3 regions of the Arthrobacter sp. P1_A5 genome follow, and region 1 is predicted to be linked to each of the others. Evidence: riboswitches for the same ligand, from Rfam matches in the RefSeq annotation. Region 1 holds a riboswitch; each other region holds the start of a gene.
The links. A riboswitch is a leader RNA that binds a small molecule or an ion and turns the genes downstream of it on or off. The one in region 1 is predicted to bind thiamine pyrophosphate.
Positions count from the first base shown of each region.

Region 1 (5,811 bases):
TGTCGGCCTCGTCCAGCAGCGGGCCCAGGAGCATGATGACGCTGCGGGTCCGGCGGGCCGCCTCCACATCCATGGAGGCCAGGTCCAGGACGGCGGGGCGGCGGATCTGGAGGTCGTTCGCGTTGAGCCAGGTGCACTCGACGCCGATGCTGGTCAGCACCTCCACGATCCGGTTGACTTCCTCGATCCGGGCAAGCCTGCGCAGCGTGGTGGTGCCGCGGTTGATAAGGCTGGCGCACAACAGCGCGACGCCGGCATTCTTGCTGCTGTTGACGTCCACCGCGCCGGCGAGGGTGCGGCCGCCCTCGACGCGCAGGTGGGTCATCTGGGGCCGGCCCACCTTGACGATGCTGTGCCCGACGATCGCCTCCAGGCGCTGGATCATCTTCAGGCTCAGGTTCTGCTTGCCTTGTTCCATCCGGGCGATGGCGCTCTGGCTGGTGCCCAGCTCGGCGGCGAGTTGCCCCTGGGTCCAGCCCTTGGCGCCGCGCGCCTCGCGGAGCAGGATGCCTACGTGTTCAGCAGTCGGTTGAGTCATGCTCCCGAAAATATCACGCATGATTTATAAACCACGGCAATTCCGGCCGGAATGGCGTCAATCTCACACGGATACCCACGCCATGCGATAACCGGCGGCGACGGTCTACTGGCGGGTGAGGAAGACGAGGTTCCAGGTGCCCGCGCCGAGGGCCGCGGCGACGGCGGCGGCTGCGATGCCGAGCCCGCCCAGCAGCACCCAGGCATCGAGTCCGCTGAACGTTGAGGGCCGGGCCCAGGTCCGGGCGGCACCGCCGAACCCGCGGGCCTCCATGGTCACCGCGAGCCGCGAGGCGCTCCGGATCGCCTGCACCAGCAGGCCGAAACTCTGGCCCAGCGTGGCGCGGAACCGCTGATAGGGGTTGCCGCTCGAGCCCACGCCGCGGGCCCGCCGGGCCATGCCGATGGTCTGCCATTGCTCGGCCATGATTCCGACGAGCCGCATCGCGGCCAGGGTGCCCAGGACGAACCGGTGCGGCAGTTTCGCGTTCTGGGCCAGGGCGTCGGCCAGGTCCGTGGGGTCGGTGCAGCTCATCAGCAGCACCGCGGGCAAGGCGATCGCGAGTCCGCGGAGCATGAAGCCGATCCCCAACTGCAGGGAACCGGCGCTGATGGACCAGATCCCCGCATCGAGCAGGACGGGTCCGGAATCGGGCGCCAGGATGGCCGTGCTCCAGCCGCCCAGCGCCGCGGCGAGGATCAGCGGCCAGCCGCGCTGCCACAGCAAGGCCACAGTCAGGCCCGCCAGCGGCAGGAGCAGCAGTTCGAACGCCAGCGCCACCGACGCCGACACCCAGTCAATGGAGAGCGCCAGGACCAGGGTGATCAGGGTGACCGCCGTGAACTTGGCGAGCGGGTTGGCTCGGGTCAGCAGCGCATGGTTGCCGCGCAGGCTCAGTGCGTCCCTCATGGCGAAGCTCCCTCCGGCAGCTGAAGATCCGGGCCGGGCGCGTCCGCGGCGGCGGTTTCCCGTGGCCGGAGGCGGAGTTCGGCGCCACCGAGGACGGCGCTGAATTCGGCGTCATGCGTCACGGACACGACGGCGGTGCCGGCGTCAAGGAGCTCGGAGAGGAACGAGGCGAGTTCGGCCCAGGTATTGGCATCCTGGCCGAACGTGGGCTCGTCCAGGACCAGCACCTGGGGGTGCGCAGCCAGCACAGTGGCTACCGAAAGGCGCCGCTTCTCTCCGCCGGAGAGCGTGTAGGGGTTGGCGTCCACAAGCTCCGTCAGCCGCAGCCGCTCCAGCAGTTCGTCCACGCGGTCTTCGCCGTAGCCGAGGTGGCGCGGCCCGAACATGAGCTCGTCGAGGACCTTGCCGGTAACGAACTGGTGCTCGGGTTCCTGGAAGACGGTTCCGATCCTGGCGATCAGCTGCTGGGCCTTCCACCGGTAGGGATCGGGTCCGGCGCCGCCGCGTACGCGGCCACTGGAGCGACCGCTGGAGTGACCGGTGGCGGGACTGCTCAGCTCCGCCGTGGCCGAGACTGTTCCCGCGACGGGCCGCAGGAGACCGGCCAGCGTCAGCGCCAGGGTGGACTTTCCCGTGCCGTTCTGTCCGGTGATGGTCAGCGCCTCGCCGGCGCGGACCCGGACGGAGAGCCCGGACTGGACCGGACGCGGCGCGATGGTGCGGAAGCCGTCGCGCAGCCCGGTCCGCCGCGGCCGTTCCCGGGACACCGCGAGCGCGTCGGCCGTGAGCAGAGTCTGTCCCGCGCCCCGCGCCGGTGTCCGCATCCGCGTCGCCGGGACGTAGCCCGGCACCCAGACGCCCGCACCGATGAGCATGTCCCGCGCCTCGGCCAGGACCCGGTCCGGCGGTCCGTCAATCAAGACCGCCGAGTCCGTGGCGGACCCTGGCTGCAGCACGACGATCCTGTCCACCAGGTCTTTCCAGACCCCCACCCGGTGCTCCACGACCACCAGCGTGGCGCCAGTCTTGTCCAGGCAGCGGCCGACGGCGTCGCGGACCTCCAGGACGCCCGCGGGGTCGAGGTTGGCGGTCGGCTCGTCGAGCAGCAGCAGCCCTGGCCGCATCGCGAGGATCCCGGCGAGCGCCAGCCGTTGCTTTTGTCCGCCGGAGAGGGCCGCCGTCGGGTGGTCCAGCGGCAGCTGTCCCAGCCCGACGTCGTCGAGGGCCTCGCGCACGCGCGGCCAGATCTCCGCCGCCGGGACGGCGAGGTTCTCCGCCCCGAAGGCGACGTCGTCGCCGAGGCGGGAGAGCACCACCTGCGTTTCCGGGTCCTGCTGCACCAGCCCGGCGCGGCCGCGCTGCGCCCGTGGCGCGGCGCCGTCGATCAGGAGGCTGCCGGTCTCGTCTGTGTTCTCGGCGTCGCCGGGGTCGCCGGGGTCACCGGGGTCACCGGAGGCGCCGGACGCGCCGTCGCCCAGCACGCCGGCCAGGGCGTGGAGCAGCGTCGACTTGCCGGCGCCGGAGGGCCCCAGCAGGAGCACGCGCTCCCCCGGCTGGATGTCCAGGTCAAGGCCGCTGACCGCGGGTCTGGTCCGTCCGGCATGCCGCCAGCCCCAGCCGCGGGCCGTGACGGCGGCCGGCCGGACGCCCGGTGAAGATCTCATGATTCTCTGCAGGATTCAGCGACGGGGCTCAGGAAAAGACGGGCTCCGTGGCGGCCTTGCGGGAGGCAAAGGAGCCCAGCACTCCGGTCTTCGCCAGGCCGCGGGTGGCGAGCCAGGCCAGTCCGCCGGCAATCACTGCGCCGGAGATCGTGGTGAAGACGATGTAGGCGAGCTTGTCGCCGGCTTCGTAGGCGATGTTCCAGCCCCACGGCAGGAAGGAATCGTTCAGGCCGCAGAAGAGGCCCGCGCCGGCGCCGGCCAGCACGGAGACGGGCAGGTTGAACTTCTTGTAGAGGAAGGCCGCGAAGACCAGTTCGGCGCCGAGGCCCTGCAGGATGCCGGAGATCAGCACCGTGGTGCCGTACTGCGAACCCATGATGAGCTCGCCGGTGGCCGCGACGGTTTCGCAGAAGAGCGCGGCGCCCGGCTTGCGGATGATGAGCATGCCCAGCACCGCCGGGATCATCCAGCCGCCGGCGTAGAGTCCGCTCAACGGCGGGTAGACCGCGTTGACCGGAGTCGAGATCAGGTTCGCGCCCTGGGACCAGGCCCAGAAAATGACGCCGCCGGCAACAGCGATCAACGCGGCCACCACAATGTCCACCACCCGCCAGCTGTAGTTGCGCCGGGCGGATGAACGGCTGGCGGAACCATGCTGTGCTGAAATATCTGTCATGTCGTCCTCCTGAGGAACAGGAGGGGAGGGTGCGCCGGCCGGTCTCGGCTTCCGCCGCCCTCCGCGCACCCTGAGAACTCGACTCCCTTGCGCCGGTACTAACCGGATCAGGTTCGAGGGTCTGCGGCTGTCCGCACTCTCAGCGCCCACCAAAGGTTTCCCCGGATTGTTCCGGCGATGCCCGACGGCGGCGCTCCCCTGTCGTAATTATTTTCGCCCTTGTGGGCTGGCTTAGTTTACACCCGGACGGCCGGGTTTTCAGTGGTGTGCCGTCACAATCGCGGAGCGGACGGCGGCAGTCCCGGCGGCCCGGAAAACCTTCTTGGTAGAGTCGTCGTGCCGGACCCCCGGACCCGCCAGCGGGCGGCCTCGTCACCCACCGGAAAGCTGGAATATTTTGTCGCACACACCGGTCACCCAAGATCCCTCCGGGGAATACGATCCCGACTCCAGCGAGCCGCAGCCGCAGGGTTCCCTGGCGGCGCTCATCGGCCGCGTGCTGGCCGAGATAGAGGCGCTCCAGTTCGCGTCGTTCAGCAAGGATGACGCCCTGGACCTCGGGCTCCTCCTTGTCGAGCTGGGCAGGCAACGCTCGCTGCCCATCGCCGTCGACATCACCAAAGGCCAGCAGGTGCTCTTCCACGCCGCACTGGACGGCGCCACACCGGACAATGAGCGCTGGATCAACGCCAAGAAGCGCACCGCCATGCGGTACGAGGTCCCGTCCCTGCTGGTTGGCCTCCGGGCCCGCGCCGCCGGCGGAAGGATCGAGGACAACGCCTGGTGGGATCAGTCGGAGTTCGCCGCCCACGGCGGGGCGTTCCCCATTTACGTGCGCGGCACGGGCGCCGTCGCCGTCGTCACCGTCTCCGGCCTGCCCCAGAAGGCGGATCACGAACTCGTGGTCGAGGCCCTGCGGATGGTCCTCACCCCGGAACGCTAGGCTAGGGGAAAACCGTTCCCGTCCCAAGGAGACCGAAGAATGAACATCCTCATCAAGCTGCTCGGCACCGGCGTCAGCCTCCTGGCCGGCTTTGCCGGCACCAAGCTGGTGGACACCTTGTGGGAAAAGTCCACGGGCAACAAGCCGCCCAAGGGCCAGGAGGACGACGTCCCCACCACCCTGCGCTCGGCCCTGACGTTCGCCCTGATCTCCGCATCGGTCAGCGCCATCATCCAGGTGCTCGCCAACCGCGGCACCCAGCGCGCGATCACCCGCTTCGCCAAGACCCAGGACGTCGTCTGACCCGACCTGCCGCGGCGCCCGCCGCGGCAGTCGAAGGCCCCGGCCGCGTCCGTCGACGTGCCGGCCGGGTCCGCCGGGCCCAGTCGGGGGCTCAGCGGTCGTCGCCGTCCGCTCCGTGCGTGGCCGCCTGCTGGGCGGCCTTCTGGACTACCGCCTCGAGTTCGTCGGAGCTCAGCAGCTCCGGGTGCAGGTGCTTGGTCCGGTAGCCGGCCCGGCCCACCATGTGGGCGGACACGGGGACGGTGAGCAGCTGGAAGAGCCAGGCCACCAGCAGGACGGGCCACACCGACCAGGTGCGCATCTGCAGGCCGAGGGCCGCCAGCAGCAGGAACAGGCCGAGGACCTGCGGTTTGGTGGCCGCGTGCATTCTGCTCATGAGGTCCGGGAAGCGCAGCAGCCCGATGGCGGCCGCGAGGGACATCAGGGCTCCGGTCACCATGAACACGGCGGAGACGGCGTCGATCACTGTGTCAGGATTCACGGACGCCCTCCCGCCTGTCGGCCACGAACCGGGCCACGGTGACCGAGCCGACGAAGCCGATCAGGGAAATCGCAACGAGCAGCATCAGGTTGTTCAGGTGCCGGTTGGCGGCCATGTCGATGCACAGGGCCGCGCCGAAGATGGCCAGCAGCACGTCGGCGGCCAGAACCCGGTCCAGCAGCGAGGGCCCCCGCGCGATCCGGACGATCGCCCCCGCGGCGGCCAGGGACAGGACGACGGCGGTCACCGTCAGGACGGTCTGCATCATGCGGCGGTCTCCAGCGTCAGGGCGGAAAG
Region 1 is NZ_JBFTZL010000003.1:53,868-59,678, forward strand. Features, by position in the region: gene AC1D1S_RS01795 (UDP-N-acetylglucosamine 1-carboxyvinyltransferase) at 1-538, opposite strand, end outside; gene AC1D1S_RS01800 (energy-coupling factor transporter transmembrane component T family protein) at 644-1,447, opposite strand; gene AC1D1S_RS01805 (ABC transporter ATP-binding protein) at 1,444-3,111, opposite strand; gene AC1D1S_RS01810 (ECF transporter S component) at 3,140-3,787, opposite strand; TPP riboswitch at 3,854-3,997, opposite strand; gene AC1D1S_RS01815 (heme-degrading domain-containing protein) at 4,185-4,730, shown strand; gene AC1D1S_RS01820 (DUF4235 domain-containing protein) at 4,770-5,033, shown strand; gene mnhG (monovalent cation/H(+) antiporter subunit G) at 5,125-5,472, opposite strand; gene AC1D1S_RS01830 (MrpF/PhaF family protein) at 5,504-5,782, opposite strand; gene AC1D1S_RS01835 (Na+/H+ antiporter subunit E) at 5,779-5,811, opposite strand, start outside.

Region 2 (5,811 bases), on a different contig from region 1:
GCCATCCGCTCCTACATCGCCGAAGTCAGCCGGCACCAGCACGCCCGGGCCTCCTAGGAAGCTGCGCGTCCTCCCACCGAGGGCTGCGGCAGGTAGACCTTGCCGCCCGAGGCGCGGAACTCGTTGCTCTTCGCCCGCATTCCGGCCGCCATCTGCGCCAGGGCCGCCTGCGAATCAGCTGAACCGTATTCGTCCCGGATGTCCTGGCTGATCCGCATGGAGCAGAACTTCGGACCGCACATCGAGCAGAAGTGGGCTGTCTTGGCCGGCTCCGCGGGAAGCGTCTCATCGTGGAAAGCCTCGGCCGTGACCGGGTCCAGGGACAGCGCGAACTGGTCCCGCCAGCGGAACTCGAACCTTGCCTTGGACAGGGCATCGTCGCGTTCGTGCGCGCCGGGGTGGCCCTTGGCGAGGTCCGCGGCATGGGCCGCGATCTTGTAAGTGATCACGCCCGTCTTCACATCGTCCTTGTTCGGCAGCCCGAGGTGTTCCTTGGGCGTGACGTAGCAGAGCATCGCGGTGCCATAGCGGGCGATCTCGGTGGCGCCGATCGCCGAGGTGATGTGGTCATAGCCCGGTGYTATGTCCGTGACGAGCGGCCCGAGTGTGTAAAACGGGGCGCCCTTGCAGAGTTCCTGCTGGCGCTCCACGTTTTCCCGGACGAGGTGGAAGGGCACGTGCCCGGGGCCCTCCACCATGACCTGCACGTCGAAGTCCCAGGCCCGCTGCGTGAGCTCGGCCAGGGTGTCCAGYTCGGCGAACTGTGCCGCGTCGTTGGCATCCGCCGTCGCGCCGGGCCGCAGCCCGTCGCCCAGGGAAAAGGCGACGTCGTAGCGYGCGAAGATCTCGCACAGCTCGTCGAAGTGGGTGTASAGGAAGTTYTCCYGRTGGTGCGCCAGGCACCAGCCGGCCATGATGGAACCGCCGCGGGACACGATGCCGGTGACCCGGTTGGCCGTCAGCGGCACATACCGCAGCAGCACGCCGGCGTGGATGGTCATGTAGTCCACGCCCTGCTCGCACTGTTCGATCACGGTGTCCCGGAAGATCTCCCAGGTCAGGGCGTTCGCCTCACCGTTGACCTTCTCCAGTGCCTGGTAGATCGGGACCGTTCCGATGGGGACGGGGGAGTTGCGGATGATCCACTCGCGCGTGGTGTGGATGTCGTCCCCGGTGGAGAGGTCCATGACGGTGTCCGCGCCCCACTGCGTGGCCCACTGGAGTTTGTCGACCTCCTCGGCGATGGAGCTGGTCACGGCGGAGTTCCCGATATTGGCGTTGATTTTCACCAGGAACGCCTTGCCGATGATCATCGGCTCGGATTCGGGATGGTTGACGTTGTTGGGAATGATCGCGCGGCCCGCGGCCACCTCGCTGCGCACCAGCTCCACATCGCAGTTCTCGCGCAGCGCGACGAACCGCATTTCCTGGGTGATGACACCGTCCCGGGCGTAGCGCATCTGCGTGACGGTCCTGCCCTCAACGGCCCGGCGCGGCACCGGCCGGCCGCCCCGCCACTCGGYCGACGCGGCACCGCGGCGCACCGCCGATTTGCCGTCGTCGAGCAGCTCGCGTTCGCGGCCGGCGTAGGGTTCGGTGTCCGCCCTGTCCTCAATCCAGGGGGTGCGGAACGGCTCCAGCCCGCGGACCGGATCGCTGCCCGGGCCGGCAGTGCGGTAGACCCGGAACGGCGGGTTCCGGACGCCGCCCGGGGAGGGTTCCAGGGCGATCTCGGTCACCGGCACGCGGATGCCGTGCTCCGGGTCCGTGCTGAAGGCCAGCGAGTGGGACTTCAGCGACTGTGTGGGGGCCAGAGGCTGGCTTGCGRCAGACCCGTGCTGGGCTGGCCCAGTGGGGGCTGACTCATTGTGGGCAGGGCTGTGCTGTGTCACTTGGGAGTTCACGGAATACTCACTTCCTTCGCCGGCATTACCCGGACAGGTTCAACGGTCGCGGGCTGCGTCAGCCCGATCTCAGCCCCTGCAGGGGCACCCGTGTGGTCGTAGACGAAGCTACCACGCACCTCCGGCCGGCCGTCGAGTGTGACGCGGACGGCGGAGCCAGAGGGCTAGGCTTTAGGCCATGACCAGCATCATCGAGTTCAGCGGGCCCATCCTCACGGCGGCGGACCAGGTCCGCTACGGGTTGTGGTCGGTAGATGGCCGGCTGACCTTTCGCCGGCCCGCGGCCGCGCCGGAGCTCGTGCTGGACGGCTGGGTCATGCCCGGCCTCGTGGACGCACACTGCCACATCGGCCTGGGCCCGGGCGGGGACGTTACCGAGGACACCGCGGAATCCCAGGCCCTGGCGGACCGCAACGCCGGGACGCTCCTGGTCCGCGACGCCGGCGCCGTCCACGACACACGCTGGCTCCAGCAACGCGTGGACCTTCCCCGAATCATCCGCTCGGGCCGGCACCTCGCGAGGACCCGGCGCTACCTGCCGGGCCTGGCCGTCGAGGTCGAGCCGGAGGATCTCGTCGAGGCCGTGCGGAAGCAGGCCCGCGCGGGCGACGGCTGGGTCAAGCTCGTGGGGGACTGGATCGACCGCGACGCCGGCGATCTCGCCGCCAGTTTTCCCGCCCGGACGGTCAAGGACGCCGTCCGGGCCGCCCACGATGAGGGGGCCCGCGTCACCGCACACTGCTTCGCCGAAGACACCCTCGATGACATGCTCGACGCCGGGATCGACTGCATCGAGCACGCCACCGGGCTGCTGCCGCGGCACCTGCCGCGCTTCCTCGAACAGGGTGTTCCGATCGTGCCCACCCTGATCAACATCGCCACGTTCCCGGACATCGCCGCCCGGGCGGCCGCCAAGTTCCCCCGCTACGCAGCCCACATGCGCTCGCTGTGGGAGCGCCGGGCGGAGCGGATCCTCGAAGCCCACGAGGCCGGGCTGGCGATCTATGCCGGTACCGACGCCGGCAGCGTGATCAGCCATGGCAGGATCGTGGACGAGATCCAGGCCCTGCACGCCGCCGGCCTTTCCGCCGCTGCCGCCCTCAACGCCGCGAGCTGGTCCGCGCGGACCTGGCTCGGCGCGGAGTCCATCGGTGAAGGGGCAAGCGCTGATGTCCTCGTCACGGCCGAAGATCCGCGGAGCAATCCGGCCACGCTCCGCCGGATCCGGCATATCGTGCTGCGTGGGCTGCCGGTAGACCGGGAGCCAAGCGGCCATGAGGAATAAATTGAAGCTTCAAGTAATTTAGTTTTATAGAGTCGCCGAAGGCCGGCGGCTAACAAATCCACGGAGCGTTGCCATGATCGCAGAAGCCAGCACCCAGGACCTCCTTCCTGCCGAACTCACCATGGGCACCGTGATGCTCAAGGTCGGCGACATGAAGCTCATGACCGACTACTACCAGCGCGCCCTCGGCCTGGAGACTGTGGCCGAACAGGACGGCGGGCTCTACCTTGGGCGCCAGCAGAAGCCGCTGGTGCATCTGGCGCCTGCCCCGGACCTGTTTCTACCTTCCCGCGGCGAGGCCGGGCTCTTCCACACCGCCCTCCTCTTCGAGGACCAGCACTCCCTGGCGGCCACCATCGCCACCGCGGCCCAGTACGAGCCCCAGTCCTTCACCGGCAGCGCGGACCACCTCGTCAGCGAGGCGTTCTACTTCAACGACCCCGAAGGCAACGGCATCGAGCTGTACTGGGACCGGCCGCGGGCGGCGTGGTCCTGGGAGGGCAAGAACGTCGTCATGGACAGTCTCGCCCTGCCGCCGCAGCGCTACCTGCAGCAATACCTGACCGAGGAGTCCGTGGCCAGCCAGCGCCAGGCCGCCGCCGGCGTCGGGCACGTCCACCTGCAGGTCGGCGACGTCCAGTCGGCGCATGAGTTCTATGTCGGCACGCTCGGCTTCGAGAAGACCGCGGGCTGGCACGGCCAGGCGCTGTTCGTCTCGGCTGGCGGATACCACCACCACATGGCCATGAACGTATGGAACAGCCGCGGCGCGGGCCCCCGGCGCGACACGCTGGGCCTGGGCGAGGTCCTCATCGAAGTGCCCTCCGGCGACGACGTCGCGGCCCTGGCCGACCGGCTCAAGGCTGCCGGCGTCGAATCCCACCACACCGGCGCCGAGCTGCGCTTCGAGGACCCGTGGCGCAATCGGATCCGCGTCGCCGTGCGCTAGAAGTTCTGCCCGGCAAGCTGGTCGCTGGGCATGTCCAGCGCGCACAGGACATGTCCACTCTTCGCCGGCGGGCCTTGGTTGGGTTCCCCGGGCCAGCGAGGGACATGGCCACTGTTCCCAGGCGGGACATCGGAGCATGTCCATTGCCCACAGCCGGGAATAGACATAGACGCCATATGTTCATTGGTTGCTGTCAGGACGGGGCATGGCCAGCGACCTTCGCCGGAGTGGGCAAGGTTCCCCCGGGGCCAGCGAAGGACATGTCCACACTTCGCCAGCAGGACACTGGAACATGTCCATTGCTCGCAGTCGGGAATAGACATAGGTGCCACATGTCCAGTGCTCACGGTCGGGGGAGGGCGTGTCCACGGGCGGGGTCGGGTTCCCCGGGCCAGCGAGGGGCATGTCCATTGCTCGCAGTCTCGAATGGACATAGATGCCATATGTCCAGTGCTCAGGGTTAGGGGAGGGCATGTCCAGCGGGCGGGGCTGGGCCGTGCTGAAGCGGCTAGGCTGAAGCGACGTCGAAAACAGCGGTCTGCGGACCGCCGAACCCTAAGGACCAGCTGCATGGGATTCACCGAACTCTTTGTGTCCACCCACGAAGAAGCCCTCGAGCGCGCCGGCGCACTGGAAGACGGCAGTCCGGCCGCCCCGGGCGCCGTCCGCATCCCGGAGATCAGCGACTTCGAGGTGGAGCGGCTGGGGGACCTCGCCGGCGTCGCCGTGCACGCCCCGGGCGCGGACTATGAACTGGCCATGGTCGACGTGGCCAGCGACTCGCTGCTCGGCGTCCCGGCGGCAATGGTCCGCACGCTGGCGGAACTGCTCAGCTATGAAACCGAAGGGGAGGGTGACGTCCTGGAGGATGTCGCCGCCAACTGGGCCGCCGAGGAGGACATGCCCTTCGGTCCGGACGAGGCCCGGGACTACGTGCGCCGGATTGCCGAGCTCGCCGCCGGCGTCGACCCCGCCACCAGGTCCGGCCTCTTCGTCTGGACGTCCTGACCGGCCCTCGAGGCCGCTTCCAGGCCGCGCGGTGGTGCGCCAAGCTCGTGTCAAGTCGAAATCCTGCCGGTGATCTGGCACAATGAACAGGTACTCGATCTGCGTGGCCCCTCTCTCCGCGTCTGGATCTTGTCCTTTAGAACCCCCAAGTACGGCCCGCCCCACGGGTGCAGAACGCCGGGCTCGACCCCGTTTCAGAAACAGGAGTGACCACAAAAGTGGCCGTAAAGATTCGCCTTAAGCGCTTCGGTAAGATGCGCGCACCGTACTACCGCATCGTCGTCATGGACTCACGCTCCAAGCGTGATGGCCGTGCTATCGAAGAGATCGGCAAGTACCACCCGACCGAAGAGCCCTCGTACATCGAGGTCGACACGGACCGTGCCCAGTACTGGCTCGGCGTCGGCGCACAGCCGTCCGAGCAGGTTGCCGCGATCCTGAAGATCACCGGTGACTGGCAGAAGTTCAAGGGTCTCCCGGGCCAGGAGGGAACCTTGAAGACCAAGGCTCCCAAGGCTGCCTTCGTTACCCCGGAAAAGGGTTCCGTGATCATCCCGGAAGCCATCACCAAGAAGGCCAAGAAGGACGAAGCTGCCGAGGCTCCCGCCGACGCCGCCGAAGCAGAGACCACCGAGGCTGAGTAAATTGCTGGCAGAAGCGCTCGA
Region 2 is NZ_JBFTZL010000156.1:2,670-8,480, reverse strand. Features, by position in the region: partial or broken gene AC1D1S_RS16680 (alpha/beta hydrolase) at 1-57, shown strand, start outside; gene thiC (phosphomethylpyrimidine synthase ThiC) at 54-1,904, opposite strand; TPP riboswitch at 1,899-2,006, opposite strand; gene AC1D1S_RS16670 (amidohydrolase family protein) at 2,083-3,189, shown strand; gene AC1D1S_RS16665 (VOC family protein) at 3,263-4,138, shown strand; gene AC1D1S_RS16660 (hypothetical protein) at 4,709-5,146, shown strand; gene rpsP (30S ribosomal protein S16) at 5,365-5,790, shown strand; gene AC1D1S_RS16650 (RNA-binding protein) at 5,792-5,811, shown strand, end outside.
Region 2: another riboswitch for thiamine pyrophosphate. It lies ahead of thiC (phosphomethylpyrimidine synthase ThiC); the one in region 1 lies ahead of AC1D1S_RS01810 (ECF transporter S component).

Region 3 (5,811 bases), on a different contig from region 1:
CCATCTCGACCCCGCCCGGACACCCCGACGGAACACCTACTTCCGCCCCGACCAGTAGCGCCCAGTTATTTAGGTGCTCGTTATGTAGGTGCCCGCTTTCGGCCATGACGGCCTTGTGCGAGCCATGCGGTGAGGACTCGTTGGGGTTCTTGGGGATGCTGGCCCCGGGAACCGGGCCAGCCCGCCCAATCCCGGGAGGCTTCAGAGGAACGACGTTAGAGGAACTCGGCCCGGCCTTCCATTGCCGAGGACGCCAGTGCGTGTTCCCGCCGCGGGATCCTGCCGGCCGCTTTCGCTAGCCTGCCGGCGATGACGGCATGTTTGAAGGCCTCGCCCATGAGCACCGGATTCTGCGCACGGGTCACCGCCGTAGCCAACAGCACAGCGTCGCAGCCGAGTTCCATCGCCAGGGCAGCGTCCGAGGCCGTGCCGATCCCGGCATCCAGCACCACGGGCACGGACGCGCGCGAGACGATCAGCTCGATGTTGTGCGGGTTCAGGATGCCCAGTCCGGTGCCGATCGGGGCGCCCAGCGGCATCACGGCCGTCGCGCCGAGGTTTTCGAGCCGGAGGGCAAGCACGGGGTCGTCGTTCGTGTAGGCGAAGACCTTGAAGCCTCGGGCCACGAGCTGTTCGGTTGCGTCCACGAGTTCGACGGCGTCCGGCAGCAGTGTGTGCTCGTCGGCAATGACTTCGAGCTTGACCCAGTCCGTTTCCAGGGCCTCCCGCGCCAGTTCGGCGGTGAGGACGGCGTCCTTGGCGGTGAAGCAGCCTGCCGTGTTCGGCAGCACCCGGATCTGATGGTCCTCGAGCAGCTGGAACAGCGAGCCCGTCTCCGCTGGCGAATAGCGGCGCATCGCCACCGTGGTCAGCTCCGTCCCGGACGCCACCAGCGCCGCCCCGAGCCCGTCCAGGCTCGGGGCACCGCCGGTTCCCATGATGAGGCGGGAGCCGAGCCTTACGCCGTCGACCACGAACGGATCGGCCACCGCACCTGTCATGGGGACGGCCTGTGTTCCTGCGAATGTCGTCTCGTTCATGCTGGTCATCCTCCCTGGACTGCCGTGACGAGTTCGACGTCGTCGCCGTCGGCGAGCGCCGTGGCGTGCCACTGGCTGCGCGGCACCACTTCGGCGTTGCGGGCGACGGCGACACCGAGCTTCCGCCCGTCGGCGGCGCGGCCGTCGGGGCCGATGCTCCGGCCCGTAAGCTGGGTGACGAGTGTGGAGACGGAGGCGCCGTCGGCGACGCTCTGCTCCGTTCCGTTAAGTCGGATGTTCATGCTGCTTCCTTCTTGGGGCTGTCCCCGGACGTAACCGGGATGCGGGAAAAACGGTCCGGGCGGAACCCGCCCCAGCGCGGGTCCGGCGTGAAGTCCATGAGTTGCCGGCACACGGCGGCGGCGGCGGGGGTCAGCAGGACGCCGTGCCGGAAGAATCCTGTGGCGATGATGAGTCCCGGGACGTCCCCGCCGTCCGCTCGTGCGACCCGCCCCAGCAGCGGGGCATTGTCCGGAGTGCCGGGCCGCGCCCGCGCCGTGGCTTCTAAAAGCTCCAGCTCGGCGACCGCAGGCACCAGCTGCTGGGCATCCCGCAGCAGCTGGTAAATACCGCCGGCGGAAACCGCGTGCGGATCCGACGGTCCATCCTCCCGCTGGGTGGCCCCGATCACCACTGTGCCGTCCTGACGGGGGACGATGTACACCGGGATGCCGCGCACCATGCCCCGCACGGTGGCCGTGAGCAGCGGCTGCAGATGCGGAGGCACGCGAAGCCGGAGGATGTCGCCGTAGACGGGCCGCAGCGGCAGCGCCAGCCCGGCCGGAAGCTCCTCGAGCGCGGCGGCGCCGAGCCCGTTGGCCACCACGGTCTCCGCAGCCCGCACGGAACCGCCGCCGGCCAACCGCACACCCGCCACCTGTCCGTCCTGCCACAGCAGGCCCGCCGCGCGCCGCCGGACGAAGTTGCCGCCTTCCGCTCCGAGTACGCCGGCGAGCCGGGTGATCAGCAGGCGGGGGTCCACCTGGTGGTCGGCCGGGATGTCGAAGGCACACGAGATGCCGGGACTCAGCAGGGGCTCCCGGGTGCGTGCCTCGCGCACTGTCAGTGGCTCCACGGCCAGGCCGCTTGCCTGCTGGACTTCCCTCAAGTCCGCGAGYGCGCGCCGGTCGGCCGCGTCGGCCCCCACTGCCAGGGTCGGCGTCGTTAAGTAGCCGGTACCCGCCGGGGAATCCCCGCCGGCGGCACCGGCGTCGAGAGCCGCAGCGAATCCTGGCCACAACCGGGAGGCCTCAAGCATCAGTTCCAGGAGCTGTTCCTCCTGGTAGTGCAGTTCACTCACGGGGGCCAGCATGCCGGCGGCGGCCCAGCTGGCTCCGCTGCCGGGAGCATCATCGATCAGGACCACGGATCGGCCCGAGCGCATGGCCTCGAACGCGATGCCATGGCCGATCACCCCGCCACCGATCACGGCCACGTCGGCACTCGTATCCCCCGCGATGATTCCCTCTGCGGTACCGGGCCCTGTGTCACAAACCTGGGCGGCGGCGTCATTTGCGGCTCCGGCTGCACGGCCTGCTCGTGTGCCCATGAAAAATTCCTTCCCTACGCCGGTACTAGCCGGATCAGGTCAAGCGGTCGGCTCTGACGCCCTCTCAGCCGGGCAGCGGCGATATGGCTGCTGCGGGCTCCCGCGGTATGCGCCCAGTTTAGAGGAACTAGGCTGGTCCCATGAGCCAGGACCCTCTCCACACCACCGCCCGCCTCTATCTCTGCACCGACGCCCGCAGGGACCGCGGCGACTTCGCGGACTTCGTGGACGCCGCCTTCGCCGGCGGCGTGGACATCATCCAGTTGCGCGACAAGTCGCTCGAGGCCTCCGAGGAGCTGGAACTGCTGGAGGTCCTGCACACCGCGGCGCAGCGCCACGGGCGGCTGTGGGCCGTCAATGACCGGGCGGACATCGCCTCCCTGTCCGGAGCTCCGGTGTTCCATGTCGGCCAGAAGGACATTTCGCTCGACGCCGCCCGCGGCTTTCTCGGCAAGGATGCCGTGATCGGCCTGTCCACCCACAGCCCGAAGCAGGTGGACGCCGCCATCGCTGCCGCGCCCGGCCGCAGAGGGCTCGATTATTTCTGTGTGGGCCCCGTGTGGGCGACGCCCACCAAGCCCGGACGCGCCGCCGTCGGCCTCGATCTGGTGCGCTACGCCGCCCAGGCGATCGGCGGGGCGGACGCGGAGGGAACCGGCAGGGTCAACGAAAGCGTGCTGCCGTGGTTTGCGATCGGCGGGATCGACCTCAGTAACGTGGAGCAGGTAGTCGATGCCGGTGCCCGGCGGATCGTCGTGGTCCGGGCGATTACCGATGCCGCTGATCCGGCCCACGCCGCCGGAGCCTTGCTGGCGGCGTTGGACGCCGCCGCATCCTAAGCAGGTCCCCAGCCCGTAATGCCGGCCGGCACTGAAACTATCCGGCGAGACCCAGCTCCGTCATCCGGCGCGCGTGATTCGCTGCGAGTTCGGCCGCCAGGCCGTTGACCAGCGCCCGGGCGCCGGCGTCGTCCAGCCCCGACAGTCCGCCGAGGAACGCGTGCTCAGCGCTGACACGCTGGGCGTGGTTCAGTACCTCCCCCAGCAGGCGCCTGGCCCACAACGCCAGGCGCGACGCCAGCCGGGGGTCATCGGCCAGGGCCGCCTTGAGGCGCGCCTGCAGCACGGCCGTGGACTCACCGGTGGAGCGGACCTGTCCGATTAACTTACGGGTCGCGGCGTCGACGTACCGGCCTACGACGCCGTAAAAGTCCGCGGCGACCGTGTCGATCACGTAGGCCTTCATGAGGGCCTCGTACCAGTCCGACGGGCGCGTGCGTTCGTGGAAGTGGTCCACCGAGGGCTGGAACGGCAGCATGGCGGCCTCCGTATCCAGGCCCATGTGCTCGAGCCGGGTCCGGACGAGTTCGTAATGCTGGAACTCGACCACGGCCATCCTGCCCAGCACCGCACGGTCATGCAGCGTGGGCGAGTACCGGGCACTCGAGGACAGCCGCTCGAAGGCGGAAAGCTCGCCGTACGCCAAGACTCCCAGCAGTTCGGCAAGGAAGCTGTTGTAGAGGGCAGGATCGTCCGCAGTTGCGCTCATCATCCAAGACTAATAGCGGAAATCGGGCTACCCTGATTTTCGTGTCCCATCATCGCCTGACCCCCAGTGTCCACGAGCAGCAGAACCAGCTTGCCGGGGCCCTCAAGGCGTTGCGCACCACGCTGGAACTGCCCGGCCCGTTCCCCGAAGTTGTGCTCCGCGACGCGGAGGCGGCAGTGGCCGAGCACAAGCTCCCGGACCTTGACCTCACGCATGTCGAGTTCGTGACCATCGATCCGGCGTCGTCCACCGACCTGGACCAGGCCCTCTTTATCGAACGGAGCGACGGCGGCTACAAGGTCTTCTACGCCATCGCCGACGTCCCCTCCTTTGTCGCCCCGGGCGGGGCGCTCGACGCCGAAACCCGGCGCCGCGGCCAGACCTTTTACACCCCGGACGGCCGCATTCCGCTGCATCCGGAGATCATCAGCGAGGCCGCCGGCAGCCTGCTCGCCGGGCAGCTGTGCGCGGCGTTCGTCTGGGAGTTCGAACTCGACGCCGCGGCAGAGGTCGCCTCGGTCCTCGTGCGCCGGGCACAGGTCCGCAGCCGCGCGAAGCTCAACTACAAAGGCGTCCAGGCCGAGCTCGACGCCGGCACCGCGGCGCCCGTGCTGCAGCTGCTGAAAGAAGTAGGGCTCAAACGGGTGGAACTGGAACGCCTGCGCGGCGGCGCGAGCCTGAACATGCCGGAACAGGAGATCCAGCAACTGCCCGACGGCGGCTACCGGATCGTGGCGGCCCCGCCGCTGCCGGTGGAGGACTGGAACGCCCAGATTTCACTCATGACCGGGATGGCCGCCGCGGCGCTCATGCTCCGGGGCAAAGTCGGCATCCTCCGCACCATGCCCGCCCCGGACGAGGCGTCACTGCGCCACTTCCACCGGCAGACCCACGCCCTCGGCAAGCCCTGGGACGGGGAAATGCGCTATGGCGAGTACCTGCGGACCCTTGACCCGACGGACCCCCGGCAGCTGGCCATTGTGCATTCAGCCGGGATGCTCTTCCGCGGTGCCGGATACACACCCTTCGACGGCACAGTGCCCAACGCCGCCGTCCAGTCCGCCATCGGCGCCGCCTACGCCCATTCCACGGCACCGTTGCGGCGGCTGGTCGACCGCTTCGTCCTGGTGATCTGCGAGGCCCTGAGCAACGGCACCGAGGTTCCTGCCTGGGCCAGGGAGGCGCTGCCGTCCCTCCCTGCCATCATGGGCACCTCGGACCAGTTGGCCGCGAAACTGGAGCGGTTGTCGCTGGACACCGTTGAGGCGGCGCTGCTCGTCAACCACGTCGGCCAGGAATTCGACGCTGTCGTCATCTCCGGTCCCAAGCCCGCCAAGGGCGCCAACGGCAGCAGCAACGGCAACGGCGGGAAGACCAACGGCAACGGAAACGGCCCGTCCGGGATCGTCCAGATCGCCGAGCCCGCCGTGACCGCACGATGCCCCGGCGAACTGGAACCGGGCACCAAAGTCCGGGTCCGGGTGGTGTCCTCGGACATCGCCACACGGGAAATCCAGCTGGAGCTCGTGGGCTGACGGCCCGCTGGCGGTCCGCAGGCCGTCCCGACGCCGTCCCCACGCCGTCGCCAGCCAGCGCTCCCGGTGCCCTCCCGGTCACTTCCCGAGGCGCAATCACCCGCCCAGTCGAGGATCCGCGGCTTGTACAGCTAGACTG
Region 3 is NZ_JBFTZL010000138.1:1,808-7,618, reverse strand. Features, by position in the region: gene AC1D1S_RS15870 (DUF222 domain-containing protein) at 1-58, shown strand, start outside; gene AC1D1S_RS15865 (thiazole synthase) at 216-1,040, opposite strand; gene thiS (sulfur carrier protein ThiS) at 1,046-1,282, opposite strand; gene thiO (glycine oxidase ThiO) at 1,279-2,589, opposite strand; TPP riboswitch at 2,583-2,703, opposite strand; gene thiE (thiamine phosphate synthase) at 2,730-3,428, shown strand; gene AC1D1S_RS15845 (ferritin-like fold-containing protein) at 3,466-4,140, opposite strand; gene AC1D1S_RS15840 (RNB domain-containing ribonuclease) at 4,179-5,672, shown strand.
Region 3: another riboswitch for thiamine pyrophosphate. It lies ahead of thiO (glycine oxidase ThiO); the one in region 1 lies ahead of AC1D1S_RS01810 (ECF transporter S component).